DNA from 4 places in the Photobacterium sp. GB-210 genome. Region 1 is predicted to be linked to each of the others. Evidence: predicted binding sites of a transcription regulator. Region 1 holds the regulator's gene; each other region holds the start of a gene.
What was found. Region 1 encodes PurR, which represses purine synthesis genes. Its sites were predicted from a motif close to TNANGNAAACGTTTNCNTNA; they were not measured.
Positions count from the first base shown of each region.

Region 2: the regulator PurR is predicted to act here: its motif matches at 5,833-5,852, upstream of pyrD (quinone-dependent dihydroorotate dehydrogenase).
Region 3: the regulator PurR is predicted to act here: its motif matches at 6,717-6,736, upstream of folD (bifunctional methylenetetrahydrofolate dehydrogenase/methenyltetrahydrofolate cyclohydrolase FolD).
Region 4: the regulator PurR is predicted to act here: its motif matches at 3,557-3,576, upstream of C9J38_RS00705 (NCS2 family permease).

Region 1 covers NZ_PYNU01000002.1:688,429-696,433, reverse strand. Annotated here, with positions in the region: gene hutZ (heme utilization protein HutZ) at 1-120, opposite strand, end outside; gene hutX (heme utilization cystosolic carrier protein HutX) at 176-691, opposite strand; gene C9J38_RS06725 (energy transducer TonB) at 1,073-1,888, shown strand; gene C9J38_RS06720 (MotA/TolQ/ExbB proton channel family protein) at 1,892-2,593, shown strand; gene C9J38_RS06715 (biopolymer transporter ExbD) at 2,590-3,015, shown strand; gene C9J38_RS06710 (hemin ABC transporter substrate-binding protein) at 3,008-3,877, shown strand; gene C9J38_RS06705 (iron ABC transporter permease) at 3,926-4,963, shown strand; gene C9J38_RS06700 (heme ABC transporter ATP-binding protein) at 4,960-5,799, shown strand; gene purR (HTH-type transcriptional repressor PurR) at 6,205-7,209, shown strand; cyclic di-GMP riboswitch class I at 7,408-7,498, shown strand; gene C9J38_RS06690 (TfoX/Sxy family DNA transformation protein) at 7,633-8,005, shown strand, end outside.
Region 2 covers NZ_PYNU01000019.1:42,913-50,917, forward strand. Annotated here, with positions in the region: gene pepN (aminopeptidase N) at 1-385, shown strand, start outside; gene C9J38_RS17125 (DUF2835 domain-containing protein) at 512-736, shown strand; gene C9J38_RS17130 (NAD-glutamate dehydrogenase) at 849-5,672, shown strand; gene pyrD (quinone-dependent dihydroorotate dehydrogenase) at 6,020-7,030, shown strand; gene C9J38_RS17140 (cell division protein ZapC) at 7,285-7,824, shown strand.
Region 3 covers NZ_PYNU01000002.1:195,761-203,765, forward strand. Annotated here, with positions in the region: gene C9J38_RS04560 (LysR family transcriptional regulator) at 1-876, opposite strand, end outside; gene C9J38_RS04565 (response regulator) at 1,193-2,245, shown strand; gene C9J38_RS04570 (peptide MFS transporter) at 2,299-3,687, opposite strand; gene rfaH (transcription/translation regulatory transformer protein RfaH) at 4,142-4,639, shown strand; gene galU (UTP--glucose-1-phosphate uridylyltransferase GalU) at 4,729-5,634, shown strand; gene folD (bifunctional methylenetetrahydrofolate dehydrogenase/methenyltetrahydrofolate cyclohydrolase FolD) at 5,790-6,647, opposite strand; tRNA gene C9J38_RS04590 (tRNA-Arg) at 6,944-7,020, shown strand; gene tig (trigger factor) at 7,489-8,005, shown strand, end outside.
Region 4 covers NZ_PYNU01000001.1:133,917-141,921, reverse strand. Annotated here, with positions in the region: gene crl (sigma factor-binding protein Crl) at 1-8, opposite strand, end outside; gene frsA (esterase FrsA) at 282-1,541, opposite strand; gene gpt (xanthine phosphoribosyltransferase) at 1,699-2,157, opposite strand; gene C9J38_RS00705 (NCS2 family permease) at 2,227-3,516, opposite strand; gene C9J38_RS00700 (aminoacyl-histidine dipeptidase) at 4,609-6,069, shown strand; gene dinB (DNA polymerase IV) at 6,174-7,253, opposite strand; gene C9J38_RS00690 (response regulator) at 7,488-8,005, shown strand, end outside.

The DNA of each region.
Region 1 (8,005 bases):
CACATTGGGTTTACCGTTCGCATCTACCGTTGCTAATTGTAGCGTTTGGCATGCTTCGCGGAATTCTTTAATCTCAGGACCAAGGCGATTTTGCAAACGTTCCTGTTTTACTTCACTCATGATATTTCTTCCTCAATTTGACTAGCTTTTCTTTGGCCTAGTTCTTCGACTAGATTTATTTAATTTGTTTTAACAACTTAAATTTCTCAATTTGCTCTGGGAACAAGTTACGATGTTTATCTCTACCTAAATAGACTTTAAATACACACTCGCCTGTTACGGCAAAAAAACCGATGAAGTAACTTTCCTTCCCCATAAAAGGTTTACTGACGAGCGCAACGTCCGAAACATGATCTAAACGTAAGTGACCATGTAACTCGCCCTCTTTACCCATTAGATTATAATATCCACGCGCTTCTTTGCCTTTTGGGAACGCCGCTTTTACTTCAAAGATAGAGCCCATTGAATGCACAATCGTAGTAACAGGTCCCCATTCAGGTAACGACTCTACGATTGTTTTCGCTAAGTGGCCGGGCAATAAACACACCATTTCATCAGGGTAAGACATGACAACCTCACCTTCTGTTACGGCTAATTGCTCTGCGATTGAAACAGCATGAAGTTTTGGGTTATCAGTTAATAAATCAGCGACTTTCAATTTCAATTCTTCACGAGTGTATTGCTCAAACACCTTGGTTTTCCTTCTCTTTAGATATTTTTCTATACAACCAGCTTCCATAGAAAAAAAACTATTTATTGCGTCCATAAATTCTATGCATTTTTACTTTAGCCTTTGTTACTTAAACGTTCTCAATTGAGCAAGTCTAAGTCTTACATCATCGGCTAACTGTGCTCATGATATTAACGATCAAATAATATTGCAAATGATAATTGATATTATTCGTATTTCATGGATAATGATGTTTATACTGGTTATAAACATTAGTGTTACATCTGAAAAACAACTCTAATCTATTGAATAAACGGAATTATATTAAGAAATACACCATGCAAAAAACCGCAATTAAACATTTAGTTCACATTCCTTCATCTGTTCAATAAGGCGTACATTGTGAATATAAAACGTTATCTCATTGCTGGCTGTGCCTCTATTCTCTTCCACAGTCTTATTGTGTCAGCAATGCCAGAGAAGAAGATCATTACAGTCCCTCTTGAAAAGTCGACGAGTGTGGCTGTCAACTTAGTATCACTACCTAATATAAAACCAGAAACCATCGTTGCACCTGCTACGGCTCAGCCTTCAGCAATCGTGACTCCTCAACCGGTTGTTAAAAACACACCTGCACCAAAAACAACAATGAAAAAGTTGGTCAAAAAATCACAACCTGAAAAGAAAAAGAAAACAGTTAAAGCTCCGGTTCAACCCACGAAGAAAGCCCCAAAAAAAATAGAAAAGAAGCCAGTAGTAACGAAAAATATTCAGAAAAAAGTTGAGAAAAAAACAGCGACTAAAAACGTAACAAATGCCCAACGAAAAACTGAGAAATTTGAACTTAAACCAACAAATTCTAGCCAGCCTGTGTCATCACAACTAGCATTAAATAAGACAACTAAAGCTAAAAAAACAACCGTTGGAGCACATTCACCTCAATTGGTCTCAAAACCCACGTTTGCCACGAAACCTTCCGCTGTGAAGTATCCACAATTAGCAAAACGTCGTGGTATTGAAGGCACAGTCTTAGTTGAAGTACTGATTGCAAAAGATGGTCATCAAGTTAAACAAAAACTGGTTAAATCATCTGGTGCCAATGTGCTTGATGATGCGGCACTTAAAGCGATTAAAAAGTGGCGCTTCTCACCCCATATTGTTGACGGCATTGCTATTGCACACCGTGTTCAAATTCCCGTTCGTTTCAAATTGGATTAAATCATGCCTTTTATTGATAACCTCAACCAGCAACTTGGCCTAATGGCGTGGCCTCTTATTATTTGTTCTGTGCTCACTGTTATGATTTTAACTGAGCGTCTTATTCAAGTTTTGTTATGTACCGGTGTAGGCAAAACAAAAGTTACAGCACTCCTTGCTCAACAAAACCGTCACGACGAACACGCACTAGATAATTTAACCGAGGAGCTAAAACAGCAACGCCCTTTGCTTTATAAAGGAATTGCGATGTTAATTGCGCATCGCCATTTCACTAAACCATTACGTGAAGATGCTGCCGCTATTTGGTTAATACAAAAACGCACTGAATTACGTTCAGGTTTACGCTTATTAAGTCTGATTGGTGTTATTAGTCCGTTACTTGGTTTACTCGGTACAGTGCTTGGCTTAATTGATATGTTTACCGGTATTTCCCATTCAACAGGCTCTGTGACTCCCAGCGATCTTGCTGACGGTCTTGGTCTTGCTATGCGAACAACAGCTGCTGGTTTGATCATCGCACTTCCTGCCATTACTGGTGCACAACTACTTGGGCTATGGGCTGATAATGTTACGGCTAAACTAGAACACAGTTTAAACCGTTGTAATCTTTGGCTTGAAGGAATGAATGTTGACGCTGAAAACGGGAAAACATCAGCCTGTGATACCTGCGAACAAAACCCTGCCGTTAATGGGACTGCATCATGATCAAAGCCAACAGTAGCGTTTTCCAAACTGAGGAAATGAATCCAGACCTGACTCCATTACTGGATATTATTTTTATTGTCATGGTGTTTTTACTGTTAACAGCCACAGTGAAAATTAAAGCCCTCGATGTCGATTTACCACAAACAGCAACCAAAACATTACAGACAACCCAAGCCGATCCTATTGCTATTAATTTAGTATCAGAAGCACCTTATTGGGCACTGCAAGGTAAAAAAATCAATCAATGGGATGACTTCAAAACAGCCTTGTTACAAGAAGTGAAAACTAACCCAACGAAACCTGTTGTGATTGGTGCAGATAAAGCAGCCTCTGTTGAACAAATGCTCAAATTACTCGCCTTCTTGCAAGAAAATAATATCAAAGCGACTCAGCTACTTATGGAAGAATCAAACAATGCATAAACTCTCTCTATTAAAAACCTCTTTATTGACGCTGGTGTTAGGACTTAGTAGCTACGCGCAAGCAAGTACGGACTCAGCAACTGAGAAAAATAAAATCATCAGTGCTGGTGCTTCAGTTACTCAAATCATTAACGCCTTAGATGCTAATGATCAAGTCGTCGCCGTTGATCTAACAAGTAAAGGATTAGTGGATAAATCAACCCCTAAAGTGGGTTATCACCGCCAGCTTTCAGCTGAGAACTTAATGTCTTTATCCCCGACTCACCTTGTTGGTTCTAATGAAATGGGGCCACAAAGTACACTTAACCTACTTGAGCAATCAGGTGTTGAAGTTGATATTGTTAACTCAGGGGAAACCGTCAAAGATTTGCTTACACGTATTGATCAGATTGCTAAACTCACTAATCATCAAGATCGTGCTGAAAAGCTAAAACAAAAGCTTAATGTTCAGCTAGATAAAATTAATACTGCAACAGCCAATATTAAGACTCCTAAAAAAGTCTTGTTCTTAATGATCCATGATGGTCGCCCAATTAACATTGCAGGAAGTAATACTACTGCAGATAGCATCATTACACTTGCTGGTGCTAAAAACCCTGCTGCAACATCAATCAGTAACTACAAGCCTATTTCTGGTGAAGCGCTGGTTACCATGCAACCAGATATTATTTTGTTGAGCACACGTACAGCTAGCAAGATCAAAAACATGCAAGATCTTATTGCCCAAATGCCATTAATTGCCGCAACACCGGCTGCAACAAATAATGCATTACTCACAATAAAAAGTACTGCGCTCATTGGTGGTTTAGGACTCGAGAGTGTTAATGAAGCTTTAAAGCTTAATCAGGCTATTTATCCTTAAATTACGCCTCTATCTTCCCTATTTATTCGTGCGTAAGGTTGTTGTTACATGTATGCAAAACGCTTCTCAGCCCATCATATTTATATAATAAGTATCGCCTTACTTATTTTTACAGGGCTTTCTTCTATTGTTATAGGTCCTATGGCGATCAGTTATAAACAAAGTTTGTTAGCACTATTACCCGGTGATCATGAACTTGCTAAACATGTCAGCCTAGTGATCCATCAAATTCGTTTACCACGTACACTTCTCTGTTTTGCTATCGGTGCAATTTTAGCTGTATGTGGCGCTGTACTACAGGGACTGTTTCGCAACCCGCTTGCAGATCCTGGGATCATCGGAATCACTGGCGGTGCAGGCTTAGGTGCTGCATTGGCCATTGTCTTATTTGCCCCTCTCACCGCATCATTCCCTCAGCTTTTAAACTTCGCTATTGTGCCTATTTTTGCCTTTATTGGCGGCGCAATCAGCACCGTTTTAGTTTATCGCTTAGGCACAGATAAAAACGGCACATCGGTGATGATCATGCTACTCGCTGGTGTCGCGATAACCGCAATTTCAGGCGCAGGGCTTGGGTTACTCAATTATGTTGCCGACGATCAAGCCTTACGTGATTTATCATTGTGGTCAATGGGTTCACTGGCTGGTGCAACATGGACAGGCATTATTCTCGCCTATTGCACATTCGGGTTACTCTTTACCTATTTTTATCGTCATACCAGTAATTTAAACGCGTTGTTATTAGGCGAAGCTGAAGCTCGACATATGGGGGTTAACACCCAAAAACTAAAACGTAATTTAATTATTACATGTGCTGCGGGAGTGGGTATGACTGTTGCCGTTTGTGGCCCGATTGGCTTTATTGGCTTGGTTATTCCTCATGTGGGGAGAATGCTAACTGGTCCAAATCATAGAACCTTATTGCCAATTTCGGCTTTACTTGGCGGATTAATCCTCTTGGTTGCCGATATGATTGCTCGAAGCGCATTCTCGCCTCAAGAACTGCCGGTTGGGATCATCACCGCCATGTTAGGCGCGCCTTTCTTTATCTATTTATTAGTTAATCAAAAGAGTCAGATGTCATGACGTTAAATCATTCAGCAAAGGTCGATTTTACAGCAAGTAGCGACAAAGTCTGTGTTATTCAGGCTCGCGACTTATCATTACAATTCGGTGATAAAGTCCTGCTAAATCATCTTGATATTGATATTCACGCAGGAGAAGTCACCGCATTACTTGGGCCAAACGGTGCAGGTAAAAGTACCCTGTTAAAAGTATTATGTGGTGAGATTACGCCAAAATCAGGCACGGTTTCTTTCTTTGATCAACCGCTTAATAATTGGGCTCGGGAAGAATTGGCATGTCACTTAGGTGTCCTTCCACAACATAGCGCATTATCGTTTGCCTTTACCGCGAAAGAAGTTGTCGAGCTAGGCGCAATTCCATTGCAGCTCACTTCGCCTGAACTGAAAGATGCAACAGCATCAAGCATGCAATATGTTGATATTAACAATTTAGCTAAACGTCTCTACCCCACCTTATCGGGGGGTGAAAAACAGCGTGTACACCTTGCCCGGGTTTTAACACAACTCAGTAAAGCCGGTGATAAATGTATCTTGATGTTAGATGAACCCACCTCAGCACTCGATCTCGCCCACCAGCACCACACCTTACAAATTGCCCAAAATATGGCTATACAAGGCGCCGCTGTAATTGTGGTATTGCACGATTTAAACCTTGCAGCCCAATACACTGATCGGATGATTTTCCTTAACGAAGGAGAAATAAAAGCCGACGGAACGCCAACACAAGTTCTTACTCCTGAAGTAATAGATACCTTATATGGTTGGCCTGTCAGTGTTCATACTCATCCAAGTGGTGATTTTCCTTATCTTTTATCAGCCAATCATTCTGTTTTTTAACGTTTTATCTATTAATGACTAGATATACACAATAAATTGAAGCTATTAGCATGACAAACATCGAGTTTTTACGGTTAATGATCAATTAATTCAATCAAGTTGAATAGAAAGATTGCACAACGCAAAACACACAGTAAAATGTGATCGCAAGCGATTACATGTGTAATTAGTGTAAAAATAGTTTCTATCTTCTAATGCCGCATTTTACTGCGGCTTTAGTTGTTTATGATCCATGATAATTGCAACACCCTATAATTCGGTATCAAATTGAATAATTAAGTAGCTAATAACTAAAGGATCTTCATCTCTGCGAGTGAACTCGTAAGCCATAGACTACGTAATTAATCAATTTGGTATCAAAAACCTTTGTCAGATCCTAATCTGACCATGATAAGAAGAATAAATATGGCAACCATTAAAGACGTTGCACGTATGGCAGGTGTATCAACTACTACAGTGTCGCACGTGATTAATAAAACACGCTTTGTTGCAGAAGCAACGCAACAAAAAGTTTTGGCTGCAGTAGATGAACTTAACTACGCCCCAAGTGCAGTAGCGCGAAGCTTAAAATGTAATACAACACGTACTATCGGCATGTTAGTCACTAAATCGACTAACCCATTTTTTGCCGAAGTTGTGCATGGTGTTGAAGAATATTGTTATGGTGCAGGCTACACACTGATCTTATGTAACACCGAAGGTAACTTAGAAAAACAACGTGATTACTTACGTATGCTTTCTGAAAAGCGTGTTGATGGCCTATTGGTTATGTGCAGCGATCTGGATCAAATGCTGCTCGATTTACTTGAGCGTAAAAATGATCTTCCTATGGTTATCATGGACTGGGGCCCAGAAAGCCCACATACTGATAATATTCTAGATAACGCTGAAAACGGCGGTTATATTGCGACTAAGCACCTTATTGAAAATGGTCATAAGAAAATTGGCTGTTTATCTGGGCAAGTTGATAAGTCTACTTGTCAAGAGCGCCTAAAGGGCTTCCGTAAAGCGATGAAAGAAGCAGATCTCACTGTTAATGCTAATTGGCTACTTGACGGTGACTTTGAGTGTGAGTCAGCCGTTGAAGCTGCTGATAAGTTTATCGCAATGGAAGATCGCCCTACTGCTATCTTCTGCTTTAACGACATTATGGCCATGGCTCTGATCAGTACCTTTGAACAGGCAGGTCTGCGTGTTCCTGATGATATCTCAATCATTGGCTACGATAACATTGACCTTGCGCCCTACTTTGCGCCACCGCTAACAACTATCCACCAGCCTAAACGTCGTTTAGGTAAAAAGGCCATCGAAATCTTGCTAGAGCGTGTGAAAGACAAGAATCATGAGCGTCAAACCTTTGAAATGACGCCTAAACTTGTTGAGAGAAAATCGGTTAAAGATCTCAACTAATAAAATTTATCTTTCTATGTTAAGGAAAAGCCGATAAGTTAACCTTGTTGGCTTTTTTTTTACTTATAAAAAACAATCATGAGTATTTATAATTATAAAGCTTATTAAAATAAGCTAAGAACAAATACCTGAACCAATATCACATTTTTGAGAGCTTAGATTTAATATTAAAAGTATTATTTAATATAACTTTATATAGTCACGAACTGGCAAATTAATTGAAAGATTAAGACGCAAAACCACCGGCCTAAAAATTATGTTAATAATTCAAGGTAGCGGGGTTACCGAAGGATTATTATTGAACCGACAATATTATGACACAAACTTAACAATATATTGACAGTATCAATGTGTAGATTAATTAATCTATTTCCTCGCTCTTAATGTTTAGGTGACACTCATATTTTTTCACCGAGTAGAAGCATGGATAAACCAATATTAAAAGATTCATTAAAATTATTTGACCATTTTGGTTCAATAAAATCACGGTCGATGTTTGGCGGTTTTGGCATTTTTTCTGGTGATACAATGTTTGCATTAGTTGTGAACGATAAACTTCACTTACGTGCAAATGCTGAAACTGAAAAGGAATTCAAACAAGCTGGCTTGGAACCCTATGTTTATAAAAAACGTGGCTTCCCTGTTGTAACCAAGCACTATGCAATACCCGATCAATGGTGGGATGAACCCACAAAGATTGTAGCTCAAGGTAGGTATTCACTGGATGCAGCAGAAAAAGACAAGCAAGAAAAGGAGAGTTGCGTACCTGACCGAATTAAAGATTTACCTAATCTAC
Region 2 (8,005 bases), on a different contig from region 1:
GGTTATGGATAAGTGGTTCATGCTACAAGGCACTAATCCTGCTGATAATGCGTTAGAAAATGTGCGTAATACTATGAGTCACGCAGCGTTTAGCTTGAAAAACCCTAACCGCACGCGCAGTTTAGTGGCGAGTTTCTGTGCCAATAACCCAGTGCATTTCCATGCGAAAGATGGTTCTGGTTATGCGTTCTTAACTGAAATTCTAACGGCATTAAATACCAGTAATCCACAAGTAGCTTCACGATTAATTGAACCGTTCTTAAAGTATCGCCAATACGATGAAACACGTCAGCAATTAATGCGTAGCGAGCTTGAGAAGTTAGCGGCATTAGATAACTTAGCAAAAGATCTGTTTGAGAAAGTGCATAAAGCGCTTGAACAATAAATCATAATTCGCTAAATAATAGAGCCAAGTACCTTATTACTAAACACTTTCTATGAGGGAGTGTGTAATGGGGACTTGGCTTTTTCTATATTGGGCTATTGAACGAATAACGAGATAAAAGGGATTATGCGAAGCTTTACTTTTCGAGTAAATATTAGTTATCAAGTTTTCTTACAACACTATTCTGGTGCAGCAAGTAGTGCTGTTGTGGTGACAGAGAATGGATTAAAACTTCAATTGCCCGCTGTGCGTTTACGTCCGTATTTAACGCAAATGGGTGTACGAGGGCGTTTTCAAGTTGCTGTCGATGATAATAATAAACTGACTACATTAACTAAATTGTCTGATTAGTGTTTACATCTCTTATCATAGCTAAATTGTTATCATGTATTTTATTTGAAACTCGGACAGAAAATTGCATACCTATACTTACCTAAGGTAGTAAAAGTTATGGGATTTTCTTATGAATGCACCAGACAATGTGGTTCCTGTATTACTTGAAAAAGTATATGGCTTAATAAAATCCAAAGTTGATAACACCCAGCAACCTTTAGTTGATGTGTTTGCTAAAAGCCTATTAAATCAATTGGCTGAAGATGATTTATTACAACGTAACGAATCTGATTTATATGGTGCTGTGCTGAGCCTATGGCATCATCTGGTTAAAAATAATCCGCAACAAATATCCGTTCGTGTGTATAACCCCACATTAAGTCGCCATGGCTGGAAATCTACCCACACCGTGGTTGAGATTGTTATGCCAGATAAACCCTTTTTGGTTGATTCTGTACGTATGACGTTAAATCGATTAGATATTACTAGCCATTTAATGCTGAATGGTCCTTATTATTTTGAGCGCGACAAAAAAAATAACATCGTTAAGGCGTGCGGTGATAAGGGGGATCTACAGACACTTTTTCATATTGAAGTAGATCGTCTTACAAAAAATGATCAAATGGCGATATTGCGAGATGAACTTGAAGCGGTGCTTAAAGACATTGAATTAGTGGTGAATGATTGGCAATGGATGCAAGATAAAATGCATCAAATTATCAAAGGTCTAAGAACAGAAAAATTACCTGTTGAAAATCAATACTGCGAGGAAGCGATTGAATTTCTTGATTGGGTTGCCAATCATAATTTTACCTTTATGGGTTATCACTGTTACGACCTAAAGCCGATAAAAGGTGATTATCAATTGAGACCAACGCAAGAGGCCGGGCTTGGTCTACTTAAAAAGCCGCGCCATGCACGGCCACTTAATTTATCCAGTTTACCTGAATCAGCGCGTATTGAAGCGCAAAAGCCCGATCTGCTTATTCTCACCAAAAGTAATGCTAAATCTCGTATTCATCGTCCCGCTTACATTGATTATATCGGTATTAAACGATTTGACAGTAAAGGTAATGTCATTGGTGAACATCGCTTTATTGGTCTATATGCGTCGACGGCTTACCATCAAACAGCAATGAACATTCCATTGATCCGTAATCGGGTAAAACGAATACTCAACGCCAGTGGGTATTCGGAAGGCTCGCATTCTTGGAAAGCGCTCAATAATGTATTAGAAACTTATCCCAGAGATGAACTTATTCAAGCAAAAGAAGAGGAAATGCTTGAGGTGGGAGTAGGCGTAGTACGAATGCAAGATCGTGACATGCTGCGATTGTTTGTAAGACGGGATCCTTTTGGGCGTTTTTTTTCCTGCATGGTCTATGTTGCCAAAGAGCGTTATGACACGGAGCTTAGGCGTAAGATCCAAAGTGTTTTAAAAGACTATCTTGGTTCATCACAAACTGTTGAGTTCACAACCTTTTTTTCTGTGAGTCCATTAGCTCGTACGCACTACATCGTTAGGGTAAAGAACAATAATTTCGATGTGGATGTTAAATCGATAGAGCATAATTTAGTTGTCGCTGTTGCCTCGTGGGAAGATCGTTTAACCCAGTCGTTAGTGGCTAACTTTGGCGAAAGCAAAGGGATCCCAATTGCCAAAAATTATGCGCGTGCTTTTCCTCGATCTTATAAAGAGCAAATGCTACCTGGCTCTGCAGTAGCAGATGTTTTACAGCTAGAAGGGCTGAATGAAGATAATAAATTAGGCATGTTATTTTATCGACCACAAGAGGAATCAGCAGACTCATCGATTGTAAAATTGAAGCTTTTTCACCGTAATGAACCGATTCATTTATCTGATGTTATGCCAATGCTTGAAAATCTAGGTTTGCGGGTCATTGGTGAATCACCATATCAAGTGATCACTGCGGATGGTGTCGTTAATTGGATCTTAGATTTTGCGATGTTACATCATGTTAGAAATGGATTTGACCTATCAGAAGCAAGAGATCGTTTTCAAAATGCCTTTTCTGATATTTGGCATGGAGAACTTGAAAGTGATGGTTTTAACCGTTTAGTGCTGCGTTCTGGTTTGTCTGGTAGAGAAATTACCATATTACGCAGTTATGCTCGCTATATGCGGCAAGTTGGCTTTCCATTTAGCCAGCAGTATATAGAAGAGACACTGTCTAATCATTGTCAGCTGGCTTGTTATTTGGTGTCGTTGTTTAAATTACGCTTTGATCCCAAAGCGAAATATAGTGAGAAAGCAGAGCAGTTATTGATCAAAAAGATCGTAGAGCGATTAGAGAATGTCGAGAGTTTAGATGACGACAGGATCATTCGTCGTTATATGGATATGATCTTAGCAACCCTCAGAACGAACTTTTATCAAAAAACAGATACCGGTAAGCCAAAATCATGGCTATCACTCAAACTCAATCCATCATCTATCCCTGAAATTCCAGCTCCAATTCCTCGTTACGAAATCTTTGTTTATGCCCCCGATGTGGAAGGTGTCCATTTGCGTGGGGGAAAAGTTGCGCGTGGCGGCTTACGTTGGTCAGATAGGCAAGAAGATTACCGCACAGAAATATTAGGACTAGTCAAAGCACAACAGGTTAAAAATACGGTAATTGTGCCTGTTGGTGCGAAAGGTGGCTTTATTTGCAAACGGCAGCCTCAATTAACAACACGTGAAGAGATAGCTGCAGAGGGATTACATTGTTATCAACGTTTTATCTGTGGGCTGCTTGATGTAACAGACAATATCTTAGAGGGTAAACGGTATCCACCAGCAAATGTCGTTTGTCATGATGAAGATGATCCTTATTTAGTGGTTGCGGCGGATAAAGGCACGGCAACATTTTCAGATATCGCCAATTCATTGGCTGCTGATTATGATTTTTGGCTAGGTGATGCCTTTGCTTCTGGCGGATCTAATGGTTATGACCATAAACAAATGGGAATAACAGCGAAAGGAGCTTGGGAGTCAGTTAAGCGGCATTTTAGAGAGATAGGTATAGATTGCCAAACAACAGATTTTAGCTGTGTCGGCATTGGTGATATGGCGGGTGATGTGTTTGGTAACGGGATGTTGTTATCAAAACATATTCGTTTATTAGCGGCCTTTAATCATCAGCATATCTTTATTGATCCAGATCCGGATCCTGCCGCAAGTTGGTTAGAACGCAAACGTCTTTTTGAACTTAAACGATCGAGTTGGGAAGATTATGATCGTGAAGTTTTATCTGAAGGTGGGGCGATATTTTCACGTAAAAGTAAAGCGATTAAGCTTGTACCTATTGTGCAAACTTTACTGCAAACGCGTAAGCAAAGTTGCACACCTAATGAGTTGATACATCTTATATTACAAATGCAGGTCGATTTATTGTGGAATGGTGGTATAGGAACATACATAAAATCGACTAAAGAGACTCACACCGATGTTGGTGATCGCACCAATGATGCTGTTAGGGTTAATGGTTCTCAACTTGCAGCAAAAATTGTAGGTGAAGGGGGAAACTTAGGCTTAACCCAGTTAGGTCGAGTTGAATTTGCGAAAGCTGGTGGTCGAGTGAATACCGATTTTATCGATAATGTTGGTGGGGTTGATTGCTCAGATAATGAAGTGAACATCAAAATTTTACTCAATAGCCTAGTGACCGCTGATGAGCTGACATTTAAACAGCGTAATAGTATTTTAGAAAAGATGGAAGATGAGGTTGCTGACATTGTATTAGATGATGCCTATCGCCAAAGTGAATCTATTTCAGTAACAGAGCAACAGCAAGTACAACTATTAAAGGAACAAACGCGGTTTATTCATTTACTGGAACGACAGGGCAAATTGGATCGAAGCCTGGAATGTTTACCTGATGATGAAACATTAGTAGAGCGTGAAAAGGCAGGGATTGGCTTAACACGACCAGAAATTGCTGTGCTGGTGGCTTACGGTAAAATGGTGTTAAAAGAAAAACTCGTTAATCACGATATAGCCAGTGATCCTTATCATTCCCGTCTTTTACCTGCTTACTTCCCTCAATTTTTACAAGATAACTACAGATCACAAATGGAAAACCATCCATTACGACGTGAATTAATCGCAACATCATTAGCTAATTTGATGTCGAATGAAATGGGATGCAATTTTGTTACTCGGCTGCAAGAAGAAACGGGGGCAACGATAAATGAAATTTCAGCCTCTTACTCAATAGGGCGTGAGATCTTTAAGTTTGACCAGATTTTTAGTGAAATTAGAGCATTAGATAATCAAGTTTCAGCACAAACGCAATATGACATGCTTTATCGTTCAAGGCGTATGTTGCGTCGGGTCACACGATGGTTCCTACGCAATAGAGAGCACAAGTTAGGTATAGAACAACAAATAGTGTTCTATCAACCTTTTGTTGAGCAGTTACGAAATGAATTAGATAGTTACCTTGTAACTGAAGAAGTGGTAGAGCATGAAGAGCAAGCGAATGAAATGATCCGCAAAGGGGTACCTGAGCGGTTGGCCAAAAACATTTCACGCTTAACCAGTTTATATTCAGCCATGGATATAGCGCAAATTGCAAAAGAAATGGACGTTAACATATCGCATATTGCAAGAGTGTACTTTGTACTAGGAGCGCAACTATCACTTCATTGGTTCTTAAAGCAAATTCAAAACCAAGCTGTTGAGAATAATTGGCAAGCATTAGCAAGAGCTTCATTTCGTGAAGATCTAGATTGGCAACAAAGACAATTAACAACAGCGGTTATAATGACAAGTACTGCTAAGCCAGAAGAAAGTATATCACTATGGATGGAACAACATAAAAAAGCGGTTGATCGATGGGAGAGTGTACTGGCTGAATTTAAAGTCGGTAATGCGCATGAGTTTGCAAAGTTCTCTGTCGCTTTACGTGAATTAACCATTTTAAATCTCAACTCAAGGCCGATACAGTAGTCTGTGTACTTATAGTCACCGCCTAATAAGATGGTATAAGCTACGGTGTAACATATATAGTGACAATGTAACTTTTCCCAATGTCTGTTATGTTACATTGTCACTATTTAAGTGTTAACAATAAGGTTATAAAAATAATACGTTACTTTTTTCAGAGCTAAAAAGAAAACGATTGCTTTTATGTGTAATAAATTGTGAAACCACGAAACTATAACTTATTGTTAAACAAAGGTTTAATTTCTAAGTTACTGTTTTATTGACAATAATCAAAAAAATAACGATTGAAGTTAACAGAATAACTGTGAATAATACCATCCCGTTTATTCGGGACTTATTTTGGAGTTACAATGTTATACCGCATCGCACGTTCTGCTATTTTTCAGTTGGATGCTGAAAAAGCACACGACCTCGCTATTGAGAACTTTTCTCGCTTTACTGGCACTCCATTAGAACTTTTCTACCGACAAAATCTTCCGGCACGTCCTGTCGAAGTTATGGGGCTTACATTCAAAAACCCTGTTGGCTTAGCGGCTGGCCTTGATAAAAACGGCGAATGTATTGATGCATTTGGTGAAATGGGTTTCGGCTTTGTTGAAGTAGGGACCGTGACACCTCGTCCACAGCCTGGTAATGATAAACCTCGTCTTTTCCGTTTGATCCCAGCAGAAGGCATTATCAACCGTTTTGGTTTTAATAACCTTGGTGTTGATAATCTTGTTGAGAATGTAAAGAAAGCAAAATTTGACGGCATCATTGGTATTAATATCGGTAAAAATAAAGATACACCGATAGAAAAGGGTGTTGAAGATTACATTATTTGTATGGAAAAAGTTTATCAATATGCTGGTTATATTGCTGTAAATATTTCGTCACCGAATACACCGGGATTACGTAGCTTACAATATGGTGAAGCTTTAGATGATCTGCTTTCCCAGCTTAAAGCTAAACAAGCTGAATTAGCGAAACAACATGATAAGTATGTTCCTCTAGCACTTAAGATCGCTCCCGATCTTGATGATCATGAGATTCAACAGGTATGTGATTCTTTGATCCGTAATAATATAGATGGTGTGATTGGAACAAATACCACATTGGATCGCTCTTTGGTTCAAGGGATGGAACATTGTGATGAAGCGGGGGGCTTAAGCGGTCGTCCTTTGCAAAACAAGAGTACTGAAGTTATTCGAAAAATGTCAGAAGCATTAAATGGCGCAGTACCAATCATTGGTGTCGGTGGTATTGATTCTGCAATGGCTGCTCGCGAGAAGATGATGGTTGGTGCAAGCCTAGTACAGGTTTATTCTGGCTTTATTTATCATGGCCCACGTTTAGTTAAAGATATTGTAAACGGTCTTTAACTGTTGGCTATCGCTCTCGTACTGAAGTATTAAATTTAAATATCTTCTGACATACGAAAACCCAGCTTAGTGAATACTAGGCTGGGTTTTTAATTATGTACTTAGTCTATTTGTATCAAATATACATCTGATTTACTCGTGATAGAACCGCTATTTTCCCCTTTTATTTTATGAATACGCGAGTAGAATTAAGCTAAAATTTAAACATATGATCACAGATACAAAATAAATCACTGTCTTTCAGGAGTAAGAACGTGTTAAAGCCAGATAATTCATGGAAATGGTATTTTGACGCTGAAATGAATTCACTCATGCTTGAGTTGAATGACGATATGCTTTTCCGTGTATCGTTACCAAGTAAGCTGCTTACCCCAGAAGCTAAAATAAGTGATATTTTTAATGTTGATGATATTGAAGCCTATCAAAACTTCCAAGAGCAGATTGCTCATCTGCCAATTTCTGCAGCTAGAAAATGTGAATTAGCATTAAATGCTACAGCCGCACGACGTTTCCATAAGCCTATGATGCCAAAAAGTTGGTATTTCGCACCTCAACAAGGTGTAGAGCCGTTACAGGGACAAGTTATTACTTTAATGACGGCTTCTTGTACTGCCCATTACGTTGTGATTGAAAACAGTGGGGTCGCGAGTCTCTGTATGCTTGCTGATGTTGCTACTGTTGATTTAGATGGCCTTAAAAGCATGGAGTTCTGCGAAACCATTAAAGTTATGAATGATCGAATGGCTCCCTGTTTTGTAGAAACTGAACAGCGACATTTTGCGCTTGTCGGTTAGTCGTTTCTTCATCTCATATTTTTGTCGTATATCCTTATCAGTCTCCCGGTAGATAGCAGTATTTGTTATCTTTTGTAGTAAAAGCCCATTAAATTTAGGCTAATTTGCTATCTTTCTTATGCTGTCCAGTACGGCCTCCCTTAGTATATTTGCATGCTTTTCTCTATTAGATGGTGAGAAA
Region 3 (8,005 bases), 490 kb from region 1:
TTCTAAGTCAAAGTAGTGACTTGCAAAATCAATAAATAGACGTAATTTTTCTGGTTGGTAATCACGGTGATTATAAATCAAATATACATCACGTGGGTTTGCTGACCAGTTTTTAAGTACTTGAGTCACCTCACCAGCTGTAATGTATTTTTCCAGCATAACATCAGGCATTAACGTGATCCCTAAGCCTGCACAACACGCTTTACGTACGACGTTAAGTTCGCTTGCTTCAAAGCGACCTCGTTCATTAATCGTAACCGTTTCGCCGTTGTGGTTGTTTAGACGCCAGCGTAGTAAAGGATTACCCTTCAGTAAAACATGGTCGTGAAGATCTTGAGCATGTTTAGGCTCTGGGTTTTTCTTTAAATATTCAGGGCTAGCAACAAGAATATCTTTTACTTCATTGATACGACGAGCGATCAGTGTTGAATCTCGTTGAGGACCAATACGGAACATAACATCCCAGTCCGTCGGATCAAGTTGATCTGGCTCATTGCTCATATATAGCTGAATGCTAATTGCTGGATGTTCCAACATAAAGGCATTCAATAAAGGTTGAAGCATTACCTTGGTAATATTGGTTGGTGCGGCAATACGTAGCTTGCCCGCTGCACCTTTACACTCTTCACTAATATGTTCAGTCGTATCAAGTAACTGTTGTAGTAAAGGCGCACAGTCATGATAGAACTTTTGACCGGCTTCAGTAAGTGACAGTTTACGGGCATGACGATTAAGCAGGCGAATATTAAGGCCTTCTTCAAGTGCTTGAATTCGACGTGTCAGTGTCGCAACTGGTACCTGGGTTTTTCTAGATGCAGCGGTATAACTGCCATTTTCCACAACCATGCGGAATAAGTTTAGATCGTCAAGTTTCATAAAAAAGTCATTATTGAACGCTTATGATGAGCAATTGTATAACAAAATGAGTCAAATGCATCTCTTTTTCTTTGTTTTTCCTACTGAAATAGTATTTTTATCATATTTATTATGGTCAATTTACCAAAATAAAGGGGTACGATAATTTGAAGTGTATTACATAAATGAATTTATTTTTATTAAATGTTCATGAATACATATTTTTTGTGGTGTTTTTTCTATGCTTAATAGAGTCGCAAAAATTAGACAGTCTTTAAGGCCTTTAATTTCAGTTTGTAATGTGCCTTAAACTAAGTAGGTATTGGTGGAGGTGGTTTTGCTAGAAGGGAAAGATGTTCTCGTTGTAGAAGACGACCCAGTATTTAGAAATATGATTGTTGGCTTTCTTGAGAGCCAAGGATGCTTGGTGCAAGAGGCTGATAATGGTTTAGAAGGGCTACGTGCATTAAAGGAGCATATTCCTGATCTGTTACTCTGCGATCTCGCTATGCCTGTTATGACAGGTATGGAGTTTGTTGAAGAAGTGTCTATTCAATATCCAATGATACCAATTATTGTTATTTCAGGAACGGGAGCAATGACAGATGTCGCTTTAGCGTTGCGACTTGGTGTTAAGGATTTCTTAATAAAGCCATTAGAAAATATTTTAATGCTGAAATCTTCTATGATATCGGTATTGAAGGGGCAAGACAGTGCGACACATCATCGACAAGATTTTTCTAATCGATGGTTTGATACTACAGAAGATACAGAGCCTGTTGAAGAAGAATTGGAATGGCATATTAAAGATTTGCAAAATAACCCTAAAGCGGCACGTGAGCTATTAGTGGGACTAATGCCTGAAACACAATCGACTTATGGACGATGGCAGTTAAATTATTGTGTTTTACAATCCATTGATTCCCTTCCAGTTATTCTTGATTATACTTGGCTATTAGATGGTCAATTAGCCTTTTACCTTCTTGATACCAGTAGTGGTGATCATAATGCGACGGCAACTGCGTTATTAATTCGTGCTTTTTTTAATGATTATTTACGTAATCAAGGTAATTGTTTAGAAAGCTTAAGCCACTTAGTCACATTGATTGAAAAAGGGATGAAGCACTCAGGTTATGCGTCACCTATCAAGGCTTTGTTTGGCGTATTTGATTTGTCTGATAGATGTTTGCATATTCTTCCTGCAGGTATTGAAGCACAACTTCGAACAAGTGATGCCTCTTTTGAAGTCGCATCAGGTGAATGGCTTGGACGAGAAGCAAGGCACAATATGTTATCGAAGCTAGCATTGTCTCCATCAGGTGGGCGTTTATCGCTAAGCCAATTGGGGCATGCTAGTTTTAGTGTGAACTTTAAAAACATTAAGATGTAAAAAAGGGCAGTGTTAGCAACACTACCCTTAAATGGATTATTATCAGTACGGCATTACGCTTCTACTGTTTTAACCTCTGTTGTTTCGTCATTAGATGAAGATTCTGCACCATGCATCCAATTAATTAAGGTATTGGATAGTAACAGCAGTAATACACCGGCAATCACTGCAGTAATTGCAATACCAGAGAAGATTGCTAGAGGACCGGCTTCACCAATACGTGAACCAATCTCACCTGCAATATAGTTAGCAATGGCGTTAGCACCAAACCATGCACCCATCATTAATGATGCTAAGCGAAGAGGTGCAAGTTTTGTCACCATTGATAAACCAATCGGTGATAAACATAACTCACCTATCGTATGGAAGAAGTATGCACCAATCAGCCATAGCATAGAGGTTTTCACTGTCATATCGCCACCTTGCTCAAGCGCAGCACCAATCATACAAGCAAAGCCTACTGCTAACGAGAACATTGCTAGTGCAAATTTCACAGGTGAGTTTGGCTCTTTCTTACCCAATTTTACCCAAAGAGCAGCAAGAATCGGAGCACAAATAATAATGAAAAATGGATTAAGTGATTGGAACCAAGCTGCCGGCACTTCGAAACTACCAATCATACGGTTTGTGTATTCTTGAGAATAGATATTCATTAAGCCGCCAGCTTGTTCAAAGCCTGCCCAGAATACGATAACAAAAGTACACATCACCATAATTACTTTCAGGCGATCACGTTCAATTTTGGTTAGTGGCTCTTTTTTACCGCTTGCGTTGTTTGCTGCATCACGAATTGCAGCTGGAACAGTACCAATATCACCTAGGTAACGTTGTGCGAAAAACAGTTGGATCAATAGGCTGAGTAGCATACCGATACCGGCACATAAGAAACCTGCTTTCCAGCCATAAATGGCAGAAGCTGTACCTGCAATAACACCGGCAAGTAATGAACCTATGTTGATACCCATATAGAAAATAGTAAACGCACCATCACGACGGTTATCGCCTTCTTTGTAGAGATCACCCACCATGGTTGAGATGTTTGGCTTAAATAAACCATTACCAATGATCAGGAAAGTAAGGCCTAAATAGAAAGCGTTTACAGCATGAGGATCAACGACACTGTGCGGGAGTGCGAGAGTAAATTGACCAATAGCCATTAATACGCCGCCAATAATAATTGATCGACGTTGACCTAAGTAGTTATCTGCAATCCATCCACCAATTAAAGGAGTAAAGTAGACAAGACCGGTGTAAATACCATATAGGCTTAATGCTTCTTGAGTACTCCAGCCTAAGCCGCCATCGATAGTTTTATCTGTTAAGTACAAAACTAAAATAGCGCGCATGGCGTAGTAGGAGAAACGCTCCCATAGCTCAGTTCCAAATAACAGGAACAAGCCTTTTGGGTGGCCCAATAAGGTACCACTACTATTATGACTCATAGGATTCTCTATATTATTGTGATGGTGTGTTTGCTAATACCGGTGGTTTTATAAAGCACAATATATACGACTGCAAGTTTTTACATTTAAAGAACAAATGATAAACATTTCAACCTATTGAAAAACAAATGGTTGTAGATTTCTTAGTCAAAATTGAAAAGTTAATTTTTAGTATGGTAATTATGTTGTTGTTTTTATAATTATTAATTATTTGGTTTTATATTTTGTTTTTTAATCTTTTTGTGGTTTTTTTGTCTATCTATTTAGATTGTTCATGAATGTTACAAAGTTTGACTGTGGAATTACTGTAAAAGTGGTGACTGTCTTGGTTTCCATAAATGAGTTGAGCAACAATAAGCACTCAATAAATACTTTATATCCCGAATTAGCCGCAATATAAAAAGTAGCTATTTATGTATATAATAGCGATGAATTTTAATGTTTAGGATTGATGATGAAAGATTGGTATTTGCTTTATTGTAAGCGCAGTGAACAAGAGCGTGCAGTGATCAATCTGGATCGTCAAGGTGTGGATTGCTACTACCCCCAGGTAACAGTAAAAAAAGTGAGCCGAGGCAAACGAATAGAGTCAATCGAACCATTATTTCCAAGTTATGTTTTTGTTCAATTTGATCCTGAAATGGTAAGTTATACGTCGGTGCGATCAACACGTGGTGTGGCTGACTTTATTCGCTGTGGTGCAATGCCACAAAAAGTACGTGAAGAACTTATTTATAACTTAATGATGAATGAAGATAGTGAAGAGCATCAACGTTTGTTGTCAATGCTTCCTCAGCCCGGTGAAAAATTAAAGTTAGAGCAAGGTAAGTTTCAAGGTCTTGAAGCTATTTACCAAGAACCTGATGGTGAGAAACGCTCATTTATGCTGATTAACTTGTTAGGTAAGCCTGTAAAAGTAAGCGTAGATAACACTGATCTGCTTAAAAAGTGATCATTTTTATCAGTGGGTCAGAACTCTCTTTTGCATATTTGAAAGCTATCTAATACGATGTTTGTAAACATAATATACTGGAAAAAAAATTGAATACTTCATTAGTGCGTAAAGCTGTTATTCCTGTTGCTGGTTTGGGTACTCGAATGTTACCTGCAACCAAAGCTATTCCAAAAGAGATGCTTCCAATTGTAGATAAGCCGCTTATTCAGCATGTAGTGAATGAGTGTGTTGCAGCAGGAATTAAAGAAATTATTTTAGTGACGCATTCTTCAAAAAATTCGATTGAGAACCACTTTGATACCTCTTTTGAATTAGAAGCGACATTAGAAGCGCGAGTAAAACGTCAGCTACTTGAAGAAGTACAAGCGATTTGTCCACCTGATGTGACCATTATGCATGTACGTCAAGGTCAAGCTAAAGGTTTGGGTCATGCAGTATTGTGTGCACATCCCCTTGTTGGTGATGCGCCTTTTGCAGTTGTTTTACCTGACGTAATTTTGGATGATGTTGCGAGCGATTTACGTTGCGATAATATGGCTGCCATGGTGAAAATGTTTAACGAGACTAAAGTGAGTCAGGTGATGGTTGAACCTGTTCCTATGTCTGAAGTGTCAAACTATGGTGTTGCGGATATTAATGGTGTGGAATTACATGCTGGCGAATCAGCACCGATGACAAAGGTTGTTGAGAAGCCTTCAGTTGAAGACGCGCCTTCTAATTTAGCTATTGTCGGTCGTTACATACTTCCAGCTGAAATTTGGGCATTATTAGCCCGTACGCCTGTTGGCGCGGGTGATGAAATTCAATTGACCGATGCTATCGATATGCTAATGCAATCTCAACAAGTGAATGCATTTCATATGTCAGGCGTAAGCCATGATTGTGGTAGTAAAATTGGTTACATGAAAGCGTTTGTTGAGTACGGTTTGCGCCATAATCAATTTGGTGAAGAATTTACAGCGTATGTCAAACAACTAGCTAAAAGCTTATAGTCGACGCCATAAATTGTATAATCAAAAGAAAAAGCGATGGTGTTCCATCGCTTTTTTTATTTATTCTATTTGTTAATAAGAAGAGGACTGCTAATTTAAAATAGCATTGTTTTGGAGAATAAAAGAGCAATAGGTATCACTCTTTTTATTACCAATTATTCGCCGTGAAACTGCTCGCAAGCTAACATAGTATTTTCTATTAATGTTGCGACTGTCATTGGGCCGACACCACCAGGGACTGGAGTGATATGTTTTGCTTTTTGGTTGGCAATATCAAATTCAACATCACCACATAATTTACCATTATCTAATCGGTTAATACCCACATCAATGACGGTAGCCCCTTCTTTAATCCAAGCGCCAGGAATAAAGTTAGGTTTACCTACAGCGACGACAAGGATATCTGCACGACGAACATGGCTCTCAAGATCTTGAGTAAAACGGTGACAAGTTGTTGTTGTAGCCCCTGCTAATAATAATTCGAGTGTCATCGGGCGACCTACAATATTAGAAGCGCCAACAATAATCGCTTCTTTCCCTCGTACCGGAATATTGTAACGTTCTAAGAGGGTCATAATACCTTTAGGGGTACAAGAGCGTAGTTTTGGGATACGTTGACTTAAGCGTCCGACATTGTATGGATGGAAGCCATCAACATCTTTTTCAGGATCAATACGCTCTAAAATTCGTGTGCTATCCATACCAGCTGGTAATGGAAGTTGGACTAAAATGCCATCAATCGTTGGATCGAGATTTAATTCGTCAATAAGAAGTAATAATTCTTCTTCTGAGGCTGTTGGTGGTAGATCGAATGATTTAGAGACAAAGCCGACTTCTTCACAGGCTTTTCGCTTACTACCAACATAAATTTGAGAAGCAGGATCTTGACCTACGAGCACAACAGCTAAGCCGGGTGCACGAAGACCAGCATCTTTACGAGCTTTCACTCTAGCGGCAACTTCCTGTCGAACTGTTTGGGATATTAATTTCCCATCAATAATTTGGGCGGTCATGGTAATCCTTTTTATATAGGCTAAGCATGTGGACGCTATTATTGTGTCAGAAAATGATTACTTTAGCTATAACGCAAACGTTTGCTTTTTGTTTGTTTAATAATGGCGAACAATCTTAAGTGTTTATCGTTGAAGGGAATAGGTATCTACAATTGCACTGAAAAAACTGAAAATAAAACAGATTGCTTTAACTTTAATCGCTTGGCGGTTTAAATCATGAAATTTAAAGTAAACGTATTGACCTAAATGATTAGCAACGTATAATCCTGCCTCGTAACGCCATGTTACACAATGATGCGCCCTTAGCTCAGCTGGATAGAGCACGTCCCTTCTAAGGATGTGGTCGCAGGTTCGAATCCTGCAGGGCGTGCCATTCTCTCTTCTTTATATATAAGATCCAAAATCTAATTCATTTCTAAGATTTTTTAATACAAAAATCACTCTGTAGTTAGTCTTGTAACGGCTAAAAAATGCTTTCTCTGTTACGTAATATTTGCGTTAATTCGACTGTTTTTCCAACATTTGAACCCAAAAAACGCAGAGATCTATGATTATTTTCTCCTTACCCCTTGAAATGTTCGTTATAGACCCTATCTTGTGTTTCAGTTGTAGAGCTAGATAGCAGTTTAGTCTATCTCACCTCGACGCCACCTAAGTGTGTCGTTATAATAACGCGCTTTAATTTCTAAGTTGGATGAGCATATCTGACAGTTTAGAAATAAAGTAAAAGAATTGAGGCGTTATGGTTTTCGAGCCGTAACACGAAAAGGATGCCACCGTCAGTAAATGGCTGTTCGGCAACATCACTCAGAAAGCTGAGTAAGTTTTGAGGTTAAATATAATGCAAGTTACCGTTGAAACCACTGAAGGCCTAGAACGCCAACTAACAATCACTGTTCCTGCTGCAAACATCGAAGATGCAGTAACAGCTGAACTAAAGAAAATTGCTAAAACTCGTCGTTTCGACGGTTTCCGCCCTGGTAAAGCACCAATTAAGATGGTTGCTAAAATGTTTGGCGCATCAGTACGTCAAGACATCCTAGGTGAAGTAATGCACCGTCACTTTATCGAAGCTATCGTTAAAGAGAAAATCAATCCAGCAGGCGCGCCAACATTTACTCCAGTAGAAGTTGCTGAAGGTAAAGACCTAGTATTCAAAGCGACTTTCGAAGTATTCCCTGAGATCGCACTTCAAGGTCTAGATAAAGTTGTTGTTGAGAAGCCAGTTGTTGAAGTAACTGAAGCTGACGTTGATACAATGCTTGATACTCTACGTAAGCAACAAGCTACGTGGACTGAAGTAGACGCAGCCGCTGATGCAAACAGCCGTGTAACTATCGACTTCGTTGGTACTATCG
Region 4 (8,005 bases), on a different contig from region 1:
GAAGTCATTGCAAATCCATCCATAGTCAACTGCAGTGATGAGTATGCTAATACTCAAAATAATATACGTTTACTAACGTTTTTTAATCACGTTGTTTATGTGCAACATGATAGCTATCAGTATTTATATATTATGGTTGAATATGGATAAAATGCCAGTGAAGATACGAAATTTTATTAACAATATCATAGTGGTATAAAATAAAGTTCGATATCCTCACTGCATACCGTCAAGGTTTTGTCTCCACCTTGACCATCAGAGCCAAATAATTGTCTACTTTATTACCTTAACTGCTCATTTAACCATTCAACGACAGTCGTTAATGAACGGTGGTAGCCATCATGAATAGGCTTTTCTGGTAACGTTATCGCTTTACCACCATAACTGGACAGCGCAATTAACTGATTATCACTTTCAGGGCATACAGGATCATTTTTTAAACTTATTCCCAGCATTGGCATATCAATACGTCGGCGCCCCAAAATTCCTTGGTGCTTTAACGACCATGCCGGAAGATGAGAAATGATGCTCGTTTCTGATTGACCATTTTTACCCATTCGAGATGCTAACACATCAAGATACATCCGAGGGATCTGCTCAATCATCTTAGGTTGGGTCAACACGCTATGAATCGCGCCGCCCAAGCTAATACAGGTTTTTAAACGTGTTGGCTCCATAAAACCTAAACGAATAGCTGCATTACCGCCCATTCGTAACCCTAGCATTGCAACTTTATGGTGATCGACCCAAGGGACATCACGTATCTGCTGTAATAACGCTTGATGAAGTCGACTGGTATCTTCCGTTAAGTTCCAACGATCACAATGACCGACAGATGGCATATCCAGTGTGACCATCGCATAACCTGCCGGCCCTAAATAATCTTCATATAAGCGCCATAAATCGCATTGCAATGTATCTAATCCACCGCTAACGATCACTGTCGGTAATAGTTTATCGGTACGAGGCAAATGAATGAAGGCTTCAAAGGTTTTACCTTCATACTTGACACTAATCGTTCGCATATCATGCGGGCGTAATTCTATCGCTTCACGATAACTTTGATTGGCTTGCAATTCTGCTTGATCAGCCAATTGATCGCCCTTGATATACGGATACGCGGCAATACTGTAATGCGTGCTGGCTTTTAATAACAACTCAGAAGCTTTAAGTTTCTCGCCTTCATTTAATAGAAGACGTGCTTGCTTTTGATAGCTTGCGCCCAATTGCGCCCATTCATATGTCCAGTTACCTGGCTTATAGCCAATCACCGTATCCAGTAAATGTTCACTCGTACGTGGAGATTTAGCACCCGCAATACGAGCAAGTACCGCTTCAAGCTCTATCGGATCGACGCCCTGCCAAATCCATTGTGGGCGACGTAAAACACGGTACCAGCTAGCCTTACTCTCACCATCCAGCGCATTGTTGACTCGCCCACTACGCACATGAGCAATTTTAACCAAATTCGATGTCTCTTTAGAGGTTGGTCTTGGGGCAAATAACTTTTCGGACAAATTTTCAGGGGATGGCTCAGACACGGCACTCTCCACGTGGTCTTGATGATGTGTAGTGATGATATACCCAAAATCACTTACGTATGTCGATTTAAAACAAAAAAAGACGCCTTATCGGCGTCTTATTAATCAATCTTAGTTTACAGCAGCAAAGCAATAAACCTTGATAAAGGGAGAATGCTTATCGCTTAGCGATTGGATCGACAAACGTTACTGCCATATCCCACGGTTGTTCAATCCACGTTTCTTGTGGGATATCAACAACGTAATCATCAACTAAATGTTGACCTGCAGGTTTTGCGCATACTGTTACAAATTTACCACGTGGGTACAGTTCACGAATTTTTTCAGCAGTACCGCCCGTGTCGACTAAATCATCAACAATAATAAAGCCTTCACCATCACCTTCTGCTTTCTTGATCACACGCATATCACGTTGGTGATCATGATCGTAGCTTGAGATACATACGGTATCTACATGACGGATACCCAGTTCACGCGCCAAAATAGCAGCAGGAACAAGACCGCCACGGCTAACAGCAATAATACCTGTCCACTGCTCAGCAGGTAGCAACTTTTCAGCTAGCTGACGAGTGTAAGTTTGCATGTTATCCCAAGTGATGATGAATTTATTACTCATAGATAAAGAACCTCTGGATCAACGATGTTAAATCGCCCTAAATAGATAAAGCTTTATGAAATCTAAAACTTAAAGAAAAATTATTTTTGCAAGGAACAATGCTGAAATAACCCAAACACTGATATTTACATCACGCCCCTTACCACTCATTGCTTTAACCGCAGCATAAGTGATAAAACCAAGGCCAATACCTTCAGCGATAGAATAAGTTAAAGGCATCAACAAGCAAACCACAACAACCGGTGCAGCTTCTGTTAGATCACGCCAATCAATTGCCACTAACCCCGACATCATCAAAATCGCGACGTAGAATAATGCACCAGCCGTTGCGTAGGCAGGTACCATGCCAGCTAATGGAGCAAAAAATAGAGCGAGTAAGAATAATACACCAACCGTTACCGCAGTAAGACCGGTACGACCTCCGACTGCGACACCGGACACACTCTCGACAAAAGAAGTGGTATTCGATGTACCCAATAAGGCACCAACAGAGGTTGCTGTACTATCTGCAAGTAACGCGCGATTTAAGCGTGGCAACTTGCCATCTTCACCAATTAAGTTTGCTTTTGTCGCAACACCGACAAGCGTACCTGCGGTATCAAATAAATCGACAAACAAGAAAGCAAACACAATTGAAATCAGGCCAACTTCCATTGCCCCCGAAAAATCTAATTGCATAAAGGTTGGTGCAATGCTTGGTGGCATTGACATAATGCCGCCATAAGTCACTTCACCAAATGCAATACTCAACCCAGTAACAATTAAGATTGCAATCAAGACTGCAGCTTTAAAGCCACGATGAACAAGCGCTATGGTTAGAAAGAAACCAAGTGCTGCCATCACAACAGGAAAACTGGTTAGATCGCCTACTTGTACTAACGTCGCAGGGTTATCTACGACAATGCCTGAACTCTGTAATGCAATGAAGGCAAGGAATAAACCTATACCTGCAGAAATTCCGGTTCGCAGCGCCATTGGTATGGAGTTAATGATCCATTCCCGTACTTTTAATAAACTTAACGCAATAAAACACAAACCTGATAAGAAAACAGCGGCTAACGCAACTTGCCATGTATACCCCATGCCTAGCACAACGGTATAAGTAAAGAAGGCATTTAAGCCCATGCCTGGTGCTTGTGCGACAGGATAGTTAGCAAAAAATCCCATCACAAAACAACCGATCATCGCTGCTAAACAGGTTGCAACAAATACTGCACCTTTATCCATTCCCGTACTGGATAGCATAGTAGGGTTTACAAAAATGATGTAAGCCATGGTCAGGAATGTTGTTAAGCCAGCAAGCAACTCCGTTCGCACAGTTGTGCCGTGTTCCTTTAGTTTAAATAACTTCTCAAGCATGTTTCTCTGTTCCTTGGAGATTGACACGTTAGTATTAAGCAAAAGAAAACGTTTGCGTTCTCAATTCGAGCGCGATTATAAACATCAGATCTATCAATTTCCAGAAAATATCGAGTAAATGCACAAAACTAAGACTAATAAATTTAATTTTGTTTTTTTGGCTTTTAAGAACAGATAATTAGCAATATAAAATCAATGCTTTAGCTAAAATATGCCAAATTAATATATTTCATCTATTTTATATTTATGAGATCTACAGCAATAAAACGTACTAAGGATCACATCGCGATGTGTGACTAACTTGTTATGACGATTTAAAGGTAAAAAAACGCCGCTTCAAAGCGAAGCGGCGGCGAATGTTGCAAATAATCGCTCACGATTATTTAGTATTCTCAAGTTAGGGGGTGAACAAGCTGTTCGGCTAACTAGTCAGCAACTAGATAACAAAATTCTTAGTAACCAAAGTAATTAGGGTAAGTAAAGTTACCTGTATATACAGAGCGGTTATTCCAAAAGTGTGTAATTGAATCAAAAATTTTCATTTTAAATCACCTTATAAATAAGTAATCCAAATTAACCACATAAATATTTATGCGCTTAATCCTTGGAGGGGAAAGACCATCGTGGTCGCACTTATCTCGGTTCCATGGAGGCGATATCTCGGGTTCATCCTGAACGTGTACAGTGTTTTCTCATACCTTTATGAGACTGTCTAAATCATAACCATTACGTAATTTACTTTCAAGCATTTCCTTTAACTTCGTCACACTTTTTACAAAAAAACATTGTTAAACCAATTTTGATGTAATTTTTTTCAATTTTGATCGGTTAAATCTTGCTTTATGATCAAGAAAATAAATATCAGAAATAATTACGTAATCATCAGCTCAATGTATACAAGTCAAGCGCCGTTAATACTTATTCATTATCGTATTCGTGGTTTAAGATTTTACTTTTTTCTCTACCTCCACCGAAGTCTGAATGATATGCTAAAAAAAATGCGATGGAGTAAATCGCTACTTATATATGTCATTTGACGGCTAATAGCCTGACAAGTGTCACTGGACCAAAATTCTATAAAGGTAGGCTTCCGTGTCTGAAATCAGTCAACTATCTCCTCAAGCTGTATGGCAATTTTTCGATCAAATTTGTTCGATCCCTCATCCTTCTAAATATGAAGAACAATTAGCACAATTCATCATTGAGTTTGCTAAAAAAGAAGGCTTAGATGTTCGCCGTGATGAAACAGGTAACGTCATTATTAAAAAGCCAGCAACAGCAGGCATGGAAAACCGTAAAGGTGTGGTACTTCAAGCGCACATCGACATGGTTCCACAGAAAAATGAAGAAACCGTTCACGACTTCACAACAGATCCTATCCAACCTTTCATTGACGGTGAATGGGTAACGGCAAAAGGTACAACATTAGGTGCTGATAACGGTATGGGTATGGCAAGCTGTCTTGCGGTACTGGCTGCTAAAGATATCGAACATGGCCCATTAGAAGTACTACTTACTATTGATGAAGAAGCTGGCATGACCGGTGCTTTTGGTCTTAAAGAAGGTTGGTTAGAAGGTGACATTCTACTAAACACTGACTCTGAGCAAGAAGGCGAAGTCTACATGGGTTGTGCTGGCGGTGTAGACGGCGCAATCACACTTGATATAAAGCGTGAAGCAACACCAGCAGATCACCAAGCAATTAAATTAGTCCTAAAGGGCTTAAAAGGCGGTCACTCTGGTTGTGATATTCATACTGGCCGTGGCAACGCAAACAAATTACTGGCTCGCTTTTTAGTCTCTCATGCAGACGATCTTGGCTTACGTATTAACAACTTCACAGGCGGTAGCCTACGTAACGCAATTCCTCGTGAAGCGTCTGCGATTGTTACCCTACCGGCTAAACATGTTGATCAACTAAATACATTATTCGCTCATTACCAAACGCTACTAAGTGCTGAGCTTGGTCATGTAGAAACAGATATCAACCTATTTACTGAATCTGCTGAACTACCAACAGATGTAATGGTAATGGCAGATCAAACACGTCTAATCAATGTATTAAACGTCTGCCCTAACGGTGTTATCCGTATGAGCGATGACATTGAGGGCGTTGTTGAAACATCGCTAAATATGGGTGTTATCACGACAGAAAGCGATAAAGTGATCGTACTTTGCTTAGTCCGTTCTTTAACTGACTCTGGTCGTAGCTATGTAGAAAGCATGTTGCAATCATTAGCAACCTTAGCAGGCGCACAATGTGAGTTTTCTGGTACATATCCAGGTTGGAAGCCAGACGCCGATTCTGAAATCATGCACGTATTCCGTGACATGTACCAAGAGATGTATGGTAATAAACCCAACATCATGGTGATCCACGCAGGTCTTGAGTGTGGCTTATTTAAAGAACCGTACCCTGAAATGGACATGTTATCATTTGGTCCTACCATCAAGTTCCCACACTCACCTGATGAGAAAGTGAAAATTGATACCGTTCAAATGTTCTGGGATCAAATGATTGCAGTACTTAAAAATATTCCTGTTAAAAAATAAACTAACGGAATAACAAAAACGGGCTTAACGTGATCTCATGTTAAGCCCGTTTTTATATGCACTGTAATAAATGTGTCAACAGAGAAGGTTCTGTTTTCATCTAATCAAAAACCAAAAGAAAGCTGTTGCGCTTTTAAACCAACCTCTAACCCAACACTTAAGCCTATTAAGCGTATCTCACGAGAATTTTGTCGGGTCATCGCTTCTTTTAATAAATCGATAAATTGCGCTTTATCTAATTTAGGATAAATATGCTCAACCGTAGTTTGTTGAAAGTCTGCAAATTTTAACTTTATACCTTGCTTGGCAATATCTAACTCAGGCCGTACTTTACGTAATCGTTGCTCAAGCTCAGGATATAACTGCTCAACCACTTGCCAACACTGATCAAAACTTGAAATATTTTGACTAAAGGTACGCTCTACCCCAACCGACTTTCGTTGTCGTTCAACAATCACTTCACGCTCGTCAATACCGTGTGCTCGAGACCATAATGATTGCCCAAATTTGCCAAATTGCTGTAGCAGTAAATGACGGTCATAATTTTGTACATCACGACCAATATACAAGCCTTTCTCATGGAGTTTTTGAATAGTTACCTTTCCTACCCCAGGTATTTTTTCTAGTTTTAGTTCAGCAACAAAACTATCCACATCTTCAGGTGTAACCACATATTGACCATTAGGCTTATTCAGATCTGAAGCAACTTTGGCAATAAACTTCACCGGAGCCACACCCGCAGAAGCGGTGAGCTGTAACTCCTCTTCAATTGCACGGCGAATATCCTGAGCAATTAAGGTCGCAGAGCCATGAAGCATTTCGCAATCAGATACATCTAAATATGCTTCATCTAAGGATAATGGCTCGATTTTATCCGTGTACCTTAAGAAAATAGCCCGTATCTGTTGGGATATTTCACGATAAACCTGCATTCTGCCTGGCACTAAGGTTAAGTGTGGGCATAATTTTAAAGCATGAGCCGTTGGCATTGCTGAATGAATACCATATTTACGGGCTAAGTAATTACAAGTACTGACGACGCCTCGCGTCGAGCGGCCACTAATTGCTATCGGAATATCACGTAAAGCTGGATTATCACGAGCTTCAACGGCAGCATAGAAACAATCCATATCGACATGAATAATTTTCCTTTGGCCTGCTATTTGTTTCGTTATATTCGCCACCAAAGACACTCGTAGTTACTGTTTATACATACAGCTATTATAACTATGAATTACGATAGTTGGAAAACTAAAAATATTCATCTAAAAAGGAATACAAATTAAGTTTGATATTTCACCAACAAGATCACAAAAATAAAACCTAATAAAATATTTGATAATCAACCCATTACATCTAATGTTATAAATATCAATATACACCGAATTTATTATGCGTATTGCTAAAAGGAGTTAACTTTGCAACATCAAGTACTTGTTGTCGAAGATAGCCGCGCATTTCGTCACTATCTTGATGACCAATTGAAACAAGCTGGCTTCAAGGCTATTTTTGCCGAAAACCTATCACAAGCTAAAAAATTATTAGCCGACCCAGAACGTTATCTTTGTGCTGTACTCGATTATTGCCTTCCGGATGGTCAAGATGGTGAAATCATCGATCTCGTATTAGACCACAAGGTCAAATCGATCGTTTTAACTGCCCAATTTAATGAAACTATCCGCGAAAAAGTTCTTGCCAAAGGCGTTTTAGATTATTTACTTAAAGATAGTGCAGCTTCCGTTGCCTACCTTGTACCACTATTACTTCGTCTAGAAGCTAACTTAGAGCATAAAGCACTCGTTGTTGATGATTCTGACATGGTACGAAATCATGTCAGTCATTTATTAGAAAAACAGAACCTCACGGTATATGAAGCCTCTGACGGTAATGAAGCGCTACAAATCATTGATGATAATCCAGATATAAGCTTAGTTAT